2 regions of the Leptotrichia sp. genome follow, and region 1 is predicted to be linked to the other one. Evidence: riboswitches for the same ligand, from Rfam matches in the RefSeq annotation. Region 1 holds a riboswitch; the other holds the start of a gene.
What was found. Region 1 has a riboswitch for thiamine pyrophosphate ahead of tpx (thiol peroxidase). Riboswitches for the same ligand answer to the same signal wherever they lie in the genome.
Positions count from the first base shown of each region.

Region 1 (6,035 bases):
TTTGGAAGAAACAAGTGACAATGTGGAAGCAGAATTGAAGTTTAAATTGCATGATTTTGGTTATCGTGGTGTTTCCAGCGAGGAAAGTGCTGGAATTGGCGGAATGGCCCATCTTACAAATTTTTATGGGACAGATACCTTAAATGCACTTGTCTTTGCCCGTAAATATTATAATGAAAAAATAGCAGCTTTCAGTGTGCCTGCTTCTGAACACAGTACAATGACTTCATGGACTCAGAAATATGAAAAGGAAGCATACGAAAACATGCTTGATAAATTTCCTAAAGGAATTGTTTCAATTGTGCTTGACAGCTATAACTTTTTTAATGCGGTAGAAAATATTATCGGAAAAGATTTGCGTAAAAAAATACTTGCAAGAGATGGAATGGTTACAATACGTCCAGATAGCGGAGATGCAATTACGAATATTCTATTTGCACTTGAAAGTCTGGAAAAGAATTTTGGCTATACTATAAACTCCAAAGGATATAAAGTGATTAACAAAGTTCGTATTTTACAAGGTGATGGAATTAATGAAGATACAATCTGGGATATTTATAAATCTTTAAAGGATAATAAATATTCTGCTGAAAATGTTACTTTGGGCTGTGGAGGATCACTTTTGCAAGGAAATGAAAAATCTAGCATTAACAGGGATACCCATAAATTTGCTATGAAATGCAGCTGTATAAAAATCGGTGATGAAGTTAGGGATGTTTACAAAAATCCTATTACCGATAAAGGAAAAGTGAGTAAAAAAGGACGGCTTGACTTGATAAAAAATAAAAATGGAGAATTTGAAACAGTAAATATTTCAGATTTGCCTGAAAATCAATATCATAAAGATTCTGTGATGGAATGTGTTTTTGAAAATGGGAAAATTTTGAAAACATATACTTTTGAAAAAGTAAGAGGAAATGAAGATTTATTATATAAGCCAACTTTGATAAGAGAAGTATCAAAGTAAAAGTAAATAATAAAAAATAATGATTAATCTGCTATTCAAATGGGAAATAATATAGGATTACGAAAGAAGGAAATAAATGAAAAAAATATTATTATTAGGAGCGGTTGCAATATTGGCAGTCGCTTGTGGAAACAAAGTAAAAACAGAAAATAAAACTGGACAAAATGCAGAATATACGCAATATTTAGACAGCTTGAAAGCTGATAACAATTTAAAAATCACAATGGGAAAAGTTCCAGTAACAATTGTCGGAAAAGAATTGAAAGTTGGAGATAAAATAAAGGAAGTGCCTTTGGTTATAAATTCAAAGCTGGATGAAAAAAATATATTTGAAGATAAAAATATAAAAGTAATTTATACAGCACCGTCGCTTGATACAAAAGTTTGTTCACTACAGACAAAACATTTGAATGAAGCCGCAAAAACTTATCCAAATGTAAAATTTTACTCAATAACAGTTGACACTCCGTTTGCACAGGAAAGATTCTGTACAGCCAATGAAATTAACGGATTAAAGGCAGTTTCTGACTTTAAATATCATCAATTTGGTATTCAGAATGGATTTTTTGTAAAGGAAAAAGGACTGTTGACAAGAGCATTGATTATAGTAGATGAAAATAATAATGTAAAATATATTGAATATGTACCTGAAGAAGGGAAAGAGGCAAATATTGACAAAGCATTAAAATTTTTAAAAAATAATTTGATAAAAAAATAAAACTTTGAAAATTTGAAAAAATGAGGTATAATTAATTGAAAATAAATTTTTTGGAGGAAAAATGAAAAAAATAAAACTATTATTTTTATTTGCAATTTCTACAGTGATTTTCACTGCCTGTGGAGATAAATACAGCATAGGAAATTTGAAAAAAAATGATAAGCTTTTAAAAGAGACTATCATAAAATGTAAAGAAAAAAAAGATGAGAAAATTTGTAAAAACGTGGAACAGGCACAGAATGAGCTGGCACAGGAATGGTGGAACAAAGTAAAACCTGAAGTTTCTACAAAAGTTGAAAAAATGTCAAAAGACATGATGGCAGGAAATGTTAGCTCAAGTATGGAAAGCACACCCGAAAAACTATGGGAATGGGAAGCAAAACATCTTTCAACAACACCGCAAAAGGCTAAAGAAGTAACATTACAGCTATTTAAGCAACTTTCACAGCATATAAAATTTTTAAAATTTGATTATGATTTGAAAAATGTAAAGACAGGACAGACAAGTGCTGGAAGAAATTATGCTATTATACCGACAAAGAGTAGAATTTTAACGCAAGGTAAAGAAATGGAATTAAATCAAAAGACTTTAGCATTTGATGATAAAGGAAAATGGTATTTAGTAAATATCGATGATAAAACTAAAATTATCTTAAAAGAATTATATTCAGATCTTGCAGATGTAAACATAGAACAATAATAAATAAAAAATACTGGGGAGCAGATTTGCTGAGAATTAAACCCATATAACCTGATACAGATAATACTGTCGGAGGAAGTATTTTATATAAAATAAAAAAATCATACTAACTAAAGTAAAATAATACTAAAATTATTTTAAATAGTTTATAAAAATATAGGATCTCCTTTTGATAAGGAGATTTTTTTGTTTTAAATTAATTTTGCTATATTAGTACTTTTTTAAATGAAGGCTAGTACAAAAAAATGTCGTAAACTAGCCATAGGTTGTAGGATTTACGGAAATGAGCAATCCTACAAAAATAAAAAAGAAAGAACATAGTAATTAGTTAAATAATTATGAAATAAATATTAGACCTGTTCGATAACTATACAAACTTAGAATTTAATAAAATAAATATCTTGAAGCAAGGGGTCTTGACCCCTTGTATAGATAAAAAAACTTAGGTTATCGAACATATCTAATGATTAATCTGCTATTCAAATGGGAAATAATATAGGATTACGAAAGAAGGAAATAAATGAAAAAAATATTATTATTAGGAGCGGTTGCAATATTGGCAGTCGCTTGTGGAAACAAAGTAAAAACAGAAAATAAAACTGGACAAAATGCAGAATATACGCAATATTTAGACAGCTTGAAAGCTGATAACAATTTAAAAATCACAATGGGAAAAGTTCCAGTAACAATTGTCGGAAAAGAATTGAAAGTTGGAGATAAAATAAAGGAAGTGCCTTTGGTTATAAATTCAAAGCTGGATGAAAAAAATATATTTGAAGATAAAAATATAAAAGTAATTTATACAGCACCGTCGCTTGATACAAAAGTTTGTTCACTACAGACAAAACATTTGAATGAAGCCGCAAAAACTTATCCAAATGTAAAATTTTACTCAATAACGGTTGACACTCCGTTTGCACAGGAAAGATTTTGTACTGCCAATGAAATTAATGGATTAAAAGCAGTTTCTGACTTTAAATATCATCAATTTGGTATTCAAAATGGATTTTTCATAAAGGAAAAAGGTCTTTTAACAAGGGCACTTATGATTCTTGATGAAAATAATACTGTAAAATATATTGAATATGTTTCTGAAGAAGGAAAAGAAGCTGATGTTGAGAAAGCATTGAAATTCTTGGAAAATAATCTGTTAAAAAAGTAAAAATTTTGAAAATATAAAAATATGAGGTATAATTAATAAAAATGAATCTTCTGGAGGTAAAAATGAAAAAAATTATTTTATTATTGTTAGTTGTTTCAGCTGTTACATTTGCTGCTCCTGCAAATAAAAATAGAAATCAAAACTTGAATACAACTGTTCAAAATAGTAAAAAAGGAGAAACAGCACAGGAAGCTTGGGAAAGAGTAAAACCTGAGATTAAAATACGGCTAAATAAAATTTCAAAAGATTTGGTTGCAGGAAATTATAAAGCAAGTTTTGATGAAATGCCAGAAAAATTTTTAACATACTTGGCTAAAAAGGGATCTATGTCTGTAAATGAACTTAAAAATGTAACTATAAAAACGATGAATAAACTAACAGATAATATGAAAATAATTGAAAATACCTCTGATTTTGAAAATGTTAAAGTAGGGAAAACTGAAACAGGAAGAAATTATGCAATCATACCAACCAAAGTTACAATAATTTATAATGGACAAAAAATAAATGGCGAAGGAAAAACAATGGCATTTGAGGATGGAAATAAATGGTACATTATCAATTATGAAAAAGAGTATATGATTTTCTTAAAGGATGTGTATCCAGACTTAGCTAAAATAAAATAAAATAGAAATAATGAAAAATACTGGGGAGCAATTTTTGCTGAGAATTAAACCCATGTAACCTGTACAGATAATGCTGTCGGAGGGAGTATTTTATATAAAATAAGAAATAATTTTAAAGTTATTTTGTATATCTTTTTAAATTATTTTAGAAAATTTATAGAAATATAGAATCTCCTTGTGATAAGGGGATTTTTTTATACAAAGAAATTTTAAATAAAAAAACAGTTTTAAGGAAAGGGATGATGGATTATGGAAAAAAAAAAAATTAATGCAAGTATTGCAATTCAGGTATTGCCAAATGTTGTAGGAAATGAAGAAATTGTAAGAGTTGTTGATGAAGTTATTGAATTTATTAAAAGCAAAGGGTTAAAAATGAATGTTGCTCCATTTGAAACGACGATAGAAGGAGATTTTGACGAACTTATGGAGATTGTTAAGGAATGTCAGGTTGTGGCTGTGAAGGCGGGGGCTGAAGGTGTAATGTCATATGTAAAAATAAATTATAAACCGAAAGGAGATATTTTAAAGATTGATGAAAAAATTTCAAAATATAACAGATAAAATTGCACCAAGTATTATTATTGCTGTATTGCTGATAATTTGGCAAATTTTGTCAATGGTGAATATTATTCCAAAATTTATGTTGCCGTCGCCATTTGAAGTTGTAAAAGCGTTTGTTTCGGATTTTCCGTTACTTATGGAACATACAAAAATTACACTTATTGAAGCGTTTTTGGGACTTGGACTGGGAATAGTTCTAGGATTTGTTGTGGCGGTTGTTATGGATAGGTTTGAATATGCATATAAAATGATTTATCCTGTTTTGGTGATTACGCAGACAATTCCGACGGTTGCTATTGCACCGCTTTTGGTACTTTGGCTAGGATATGGAATATTGCCAAAAATTACGCTTATTGTTATGACTTCGTTTTTTCCTATAACTATTGGACTTTTGGATGGATTTCGTTCGGCTGACAAGGATATGTTAAATTTGTTAAAAACGATGGGAGCAACGCCATTTCAGAATTTTATTCATGTCAAATTGCCAGGATCATTAGGATATTTTTTTGCAGGGCTTAGAATTTCGGTTTCATATTCTATAATCGGGGCAGTTGTGGCTGAATGGCTTGGTGGATTTAGCGGACTTGGAGTTTATATGACAAGAGTGAGAAAATCGTATTCATTTGATAAGATGTTTGCAGTAATTTTTCTTATCTCTGCAATAAGTTTGCTGCTTATGTATCTTGTAAAAAAAATACAGAAATGGTGCATGGTTTGGGAAAAGTAAATTTTTAAATAAAAAAATTCAAAATAAAAAATAAAGAGAGGTATAAAAAATGAAAAAAATTTCAAAAATTTTAATTTTATGTTTAATCTTGATTTTGGCTGTTTCGTGTGGAAAATCTAAAAATAATCAGAAAATAAAAATTGTACTGGACTGGGTGCCAAACACTAATCATACAGGGCTTTATGTGGCAAAAGACTTAGGATATTTTAAGGAAGAAGGACTGGATGTGGAAATTGTGCAGCCGCCTGAAGGAAGTACAACTGCACTTATTGGAGCTGGAGGAGCAGAATTTGGAATAAGTTTTCAGGATACGTTGGCAAAATCGTTTGCAAAGGAAAATCCTGTGCCAGTGACAGCTGTTGCAGCAATTCTTCAGCATAATACATCTGGAATTATTTCATTGAAGAAAAAAGGCATTGATTCGCCAAAAAAACTGGAAGGTAAAAAATATGCCACTTGGGAAGACAACATTGAGCAAGCCATTTTGAAAAAATTAGTAACAGATGATAAAGGAGATTTTTCCAAAGTAAAATTAATTCCTTATACGATAACAAATGTCGTAACTGGTTTAAAA
Region 1 covers NZ_DBHIXN010000005.1:39,045-45,079, reverse strand. Annotated here, with positions in the region: gene ACO409_RS01965 (nicotinate phosphoribosyltransferase) at 1-967, shown strand, start outside; gene tpx (thiol peroxidase) at 1,044-1,685, shown strand; gene ACO409_RS01955 (EexN family lipoprotein) at 1,747-2,385, shown strand; TPP riboswitch at 2,390-2,480, shown strand; gene tpx (thiol peroxidase) at 2,906-3,547, shown strand; gene ACO409_RS01945 (hypothetical protein) at 3,610-4,173, shown strand; TPP riboswitch at 4,185-4,275, shown strand; gene ACO409_RS01940 (thiamine-binding protein) at 4,423-4,734, shown strand; gene ACO409_RS01935 (ABC transporter permease) at 4,706-5,461, shown strand; gene ACO409_RS01930 (ABC transporter substrate-binding protein) at 5,511-6,035, shown strand, end outside.

Region 2 (6,035 bases), on a different contig from region 1:
TATTGCCCCGCCAATTGCTGAAGTGATATGGTCATAGCCTGGTGCAATATCTGTTACTAATGGTCCTAGCACATAAAAAGGTGCATTGTGGCAAAGCTTCTTTTCTAACTTCACATTTGCTTCTATTTCATCTATTGCCATATGTCCTGGTCCTTCGATTATTATTTGCACATTTCTTTTCCAAGCTCTTTTTGCCAATTCTCCCAATGTTATTAGCTCTTTTATCTGACAGGCATCTGTTGCATCATTTAAGCAGCCTGATCTTAGTGCATCTCCTAAACTTATTGTCATATCATATTCTTCACAAATATCTAAAAGCTTATCAAAGTTTTCATAAAAAGGATTTTCAGCATTGTGAAGTTCCATCCAGGCATACATAAGCGAACCTCCTCTTGAAACGATATTAGTTATTCTTTCATTCCTTTTGAAAAGTTCTACTGCTTCTCTATTTAACCCTGCATGAATAGTAACAAAGTCCACTCCATCTTCTGCATGTTTTCTTACCACATCTAAAAATTCTTCTGCCTTTATATCCTTTAATTCCTTATCATAAAAGCCAATTGCATCGTAAACAGGAACTGTTCCAATCATTGCAGTAGACATAGCGATTAATTTTTTTCTAAATTTTTCTGTTTTACCAAACGAGCTTAAATCCATTATTGCATCTGCTTTCATATCTATGGCAACTTTTACTTTTTCCAATTCTCTATTTATATTAGGACAATCCTTTGATATTCCTAAATTTACATTTATTTTTGTAGATAAGCCTGTTCCAACTCTTTTTGCTAAAAGAGAGCTATGATTTTTATTTGCAGGAATAGCAATTTCACCTTTTGCCACTCTTTCCATTAAAATTTTTTCATCCATAGATTCACTTTCTGCAATAATTTTCATCTCCTTTGTTAAAATACCTTTTTTAGCAGCTTCCATCTGTGTTTTATACATAATAATATCATCTCCTTGTATTAAATAAAATTTTTTTACATAATATTTACTGTTTTTTTACAATCTTTTTCTGATAATATCCCTGAAACTGCACATATTCCCTGCAGTCCAATATTTTTTAACATACATGCATTATTAATATTTATTCCACCTATTGCAAAAACTGGTATTTTTACACTATTTACTATCTTTTTTAAATCTTCCATTTCTAATTTTTTTGCATTGCCTTTTGTATTTGTTCCAAAAATAGCTCCGCTTCCAATGTAGTCTGCTCCTGATAATTCTGCTTTTTTAGCCTCTTTTGCATTTCTTGCTGTTGCTCCAATTAAAAATTTATTTTTTAAAATCTTTCTTGCCTTTTCTATTGGCATATCAGTCTGTCCTAAATGAACTCCATCTGCCTTGACAGCCTGTGCTATGTCCAATCTGTCATTTATAATAAATAATGCTCCATAATTTTTGCAGATTTCTTTTACTTTTAATGCCTTTTCATAAAAGTCTTTTGTAGAGCTGTTTTTTTCTCTTAACTGAACTATTTTTACTCCACCTTTGATACTTTCTTCTATACATTTATAAAAATCTTTTCCAAGACAGGCTTTTTCATCGGTTACTAAATAAATTTTACAGTCTTTTAAGTCCATATATTCCCCTTAATAAAGTTTTTCTATATCAATATTTTTATATATTTCGCCCATTTGATTTACTGTCCCAGCTATTTCTCCAAAATCTACTGAATTTCTTATTGAACATAAGACAAAATTCTTAGCTTTCTTAACTGAGTCCAGCATAGAATAGCCCTTAGCTAAATTAGAGGCAATAGCTGAAGATAAGCTACAACCTGTTCCATGAGTATTGTTACTAGAAATTTTTTCTCCTTCTAAAATATATATTTCTTCTCTATTCATAAGAATATCCACTGCACTATTTGAAAGATGTCCACCTTTAACAAGAACCCATTTTTTAGTAAAATCTGCAATTATCTTTCCATAAGTTTTCATTTTTTCTATACTATCTATATTTTCTATATTTTCATTCTTTAAAATTATTTTTACTATTTCTTTTGCTTCATCTAAATTAGGTGTAATTATATCTGCCAATTTAAATAATTTATTTACTAAAAAGTCTTTTGTTTCATCTTTTATTAAAGAATTTCCGCTTGTCGCAATCATCACAGGATCAAGAACTATATTTTCTGCTTTATATTTCAATAAAGATTCATATATTATTTTCCCGTTTTCTTTAGTATTTATCATTCCAATTTTTATGGCAGAAACTTTTATAGTATCTAATATTGCTTCTATCTGACTTTTTAACATCTCTATTGAGACATTTTCTATCATCTTTACTTTCTGCGGGTTCTGTGCAGTTAAACTTGTAATAACTGTCATTCCGTAAACTTCATTTGCGGAAAAAGTTTTCAAGTCAGCTTGTATTCCCGCTCCTGCACTGCAATCTGAACCTGCTATTGACAATACATTTTTCATATTTTCCTCCAAATACAAAAAAAGTATATACCTAATTTGTATATACTTTGTAATCTAAAATAAACTTTCTTACTTCCTACGTTGGCATTATCCAAATCAGGTCAAAAGGTCAAGGCTCACATCCTTTTCTCAGTCAATTTATTGACTCCCTTGTAACTAGTTTTATTATTTAATTTTATTATATTTTATTCACACTTAATATAATAGCACATATTTAATTTTTATACAATAGATTCAAAAAATTATTTTTTATATTGTTGCAGAATATAATTTTGTATGGTAAAATTTTATTAAGTAATAAATTTAAAAATGAAATATATTCAAATAAAAAAGAATTGGTGAAAGGGAGAAATCTAAAATGTTAAACGAATTTGAAAAAAAAATTAGAATAAATGAATTGACAAATTTGAGAAAAGAACTTATGCAGCAGGGAAATGTTGTGGAGGAAGTTAAAGTTTTAAAGGAATTAGCAGAACTTACGGAAGATGTTTTTGGAGAAGAAAGTGACGAGAATATTAAAATTTTGAACGAAGTTGGGGGAACTCTTAAATATGTTGGGGAATTTGACACAGCCAAAAATGCTTTGCTGAAAGCACGAGGATTTATTGAGAAAAAGTATGGAAAAGACAGTATTCCATATGCGACTTGCAGCCTAAACTTGGCGGAAGTTTACAGATTTATGAAAAAATATGATAAAACAGAAGATATTTATCTTAATACGATGAAAATTTATGAAGCTAATAATCTTCAAAATGATTATGTCTATGCAAGCGTATGTAATAATTTGGCTCTTTTTTATCAGGAGCTTGGAAGATTTGAAGAGGCGATTGAATTACAGGAAAGAAGTCTGAAAGTATTGGAAAAAGTTGGGGAAAATCCAATTCAGTATGCGATTACATTGAGTAATCTTGTACAGCCTTATTTGAAAGTGAAAAATATTGAAAAAGCTGAAGAATATTTACAAAAATCATTAAAATTAATTGAAAAGGAAGTTGGAAAATCTCACAATTTATATGCGGCAGTCTTAAATAATATGGCAACTTTTTATTTTGAAGAGAATGAATACGAAAAGGCATTGGAATTATTCGAGGAAAGTGCCAAAATCTGTGAAAAAACATTTGGAAAGGAAAGTAATAATTATAAAAATATTTTGGAAAATATTGAAATTGTAAAAGAAAAAATGGTTTAGATTTTTTTAGAAGGAGAAAAAATGGATTCAAATAAAATAAAAGGACTGGAACTTTCAAGGAAATATTTTGAAGAAATTTATCTGCCAGTTATAAAAAGTGAGTTTCCAGAAGTTTTTGAAAAAATGGCGGCTGGACTTGCGGGAGAAGGTTCAGAATGTTTTGGATTTGATGATGAGATTTCGCAGGATCATGATTTTGGACCGTCTTGCTGTATTTGGCTAACTTCGGAGGATTATGGGAAATATGGGCTGAATTTGCAAAAAAGGCTTAATGAGCTACCTAAGGAATTCTTGGGATTTAGGGCATTGAATGTGAGTGAATTTGGAGATGGACGACGTGGAGTTCTGAATATGGATGACTGGTTTTTTAAGTTTTTGGGGGATGTGAAGGCACCTGAAAATTTGTATGATTGGAGATTGATTCCAGAAGAATTGCTTGCAACGGCGGTTAATGGCGAAGTTTTTTTAGATAATTTGGGAAAATTTACAAAAATTAGAAGTGATTTGGAAAAATATTTTCCAGAAGATATACGGCTTAATAAAATAGCCACAAGATGTATGAAAATGGCACAATCTGGGCAGTATAACTATTTGCGGTGTATGAGAAGAAATGAGATTGTGGCGGCAAGGCTAGCGGAAACTGAGTTTATAAACGAGGCAATTCATATAATTTTTTTATTAAATAAAAAGTATAAGCTGTTTTATAAATGGATGCCAAAAGCCTTGAAAAATTTGAAAATTTTAGGAGAAAAAACGTATTTTCTAATTGAAGAATTAGTAAAATTGCCAGTTGGTGCAGTAAACCGAAAATTTCAAATTATTGAAGAAATAAGTGCTAATGTAATTTTAGAATTGAAATATCAAAATATTGTTCCACGACAATTAACAAGCGATTTTTTACAGGATTATGGGCCTTTTGTGCAAAATAAAATAGAAGACGAAAAGTTAAGAAACTGGAATCCTGCGATGGATTAATGTAAAAAATATTAGATTTATTCAATAACTATACAAACTTAGGATTTAATAAATAAAATATCCTAAAGCAAGGGGGCTTGACCCCTTGTAGAGAAAAAAAACTTAGTTTATCGAACATATATCTATTATTTTATAAAATAATTATGGATTTAAAAATAGGAGAATCAAAAATGGAAATAGAAGTTAGTAAAAAAGAAAGTTTTATTAGACAAATTTTAAAAAGAGAATGGGAATTTTTTCAAAATGTGCATCATACAGAAGGAAGAGCAGAATGTCAAGATAATCCACAGGAATTTGAAATTATGAGAAGAAGCCAATGGGAAACATTGCCTGATGAAATCTTGGAAAGTTATTTGGAAGACTTGATTTTAGCAAAACACCGTGGCGAAAATATCGTTCAGGATAAATATGCCAGAATGATGAAGTATAGTGCACCAAAAGAATATGAAGTAATCAAAAACTATTTGCCTGAAATTCCCCAGGAAAAAAAAGAATTAATCAAAAAAATAGTAAAAATTTATTTACATTGGGAAGAAGAAATAATAGAAAAATATCCAAAACTTACCGCAAAAGGTCGTCCTTTACACTCAAAATATGATACTCCAAACTACACTTCAATTGAAACTTATTTAAAGGGAGAATTGTCTTCGTATTCAATAAAAACTTTAAAATTGTATTACGAATATATCCAAAACTGCGTTTCAAATAATATAAATTTAGCAGAAAATAATTTGGAAAATATTGTGCTGGAAAAAGGATACAAAACAATTGAAGAAGCGGAAGAAAGTTTGTAAAAAATAGTTTAAATTTTTTTTGAATAATAAATTTGTCTTATCTAACAAGGGGTAAAAAATCCCCTTGTTATTAAAATAAGATATTGTTTTTTTTATTAAATTAATATTATAGATTTATTTGATAACTATACAAACTCAGAATTTATCAAAATAAATATTCTGAAACAATATGTCTTGACTCCTTGTGGAGATAAAAAACTTAGTTTATTAAACACATATTTTATAAACCGTGTTCTTCCAGTATCAATATAGTATTATATTCTGCTTCCGCTTCTCGTGAACCTCTATCCATTGCCATTTTATAATACTTTTTAGCATTGCTATAATTTTTTTCATCTCGATAAATTGCTCCTACATTTATCATCGCATCTACTTTACCTTTTTGAGCAAACGGTATCAAATATTTTTTAGCTTGTGCAAATTTCCCTTGAACTTTATATAAAATTCCTAAATTATATTCAGGATCATCGTTATTTCCAAGTTCTATTGCCTTCAAAAAATATTTTTCTGCTTCATCGTATTTTTTTTGATAGTAGCAAGAAACTCCTAAATTATAGAAAACTTCACTTTCTTGATATTTTTCTTTTAATAATCGCTTATAAAGTTCATCAGCCTTCTGATAATTTCCTTCCTGTCTGTAAATAATTG
Region 2 covers NZ_DBHIXN010000015.1:5,803-11,837, forward strand. Annotated here, with positions in the region: gene thiC (phosphomethylpyrimidine synthase ThiC) at 1-945, opposite strand, end outside; gene thiE (thiamine phosphate synthase) at 981-1,586, opposite strand; gene thiD (bifunctional hydroxymethylpyrimidine kinase/phosphomethylpyrimidine kinase) at 1,596-2,429, opposite strand; TPP riboswitch at 2,486-2,591, opposite strand; gene ACO409_RS04435 (tetratricopeptide repeat protein) at 2,788-3,618, shown strand; gene ACO409_RS04440 (DUF4037 domain-containing protein) at 3,640-4,593, shown strand; gene ACO409_RS04445 (DUF4125 family protein) at 4,764-5,387, shown strand; gene ACO409_RS04450 (tetratricopeptide repeat protein) at 5,608-6,035, opposite strand, start outside.
Region 2: linked by a shared signal. The riboswitch ahead of thiD (bifunctional hydroxymethylpyrimidine kinase/phosphomethylpyrimidine kinase) and the one ahead of tpx (thiol peroxidase) in region 1 are both predicted to bind thiamine pyrophosphate.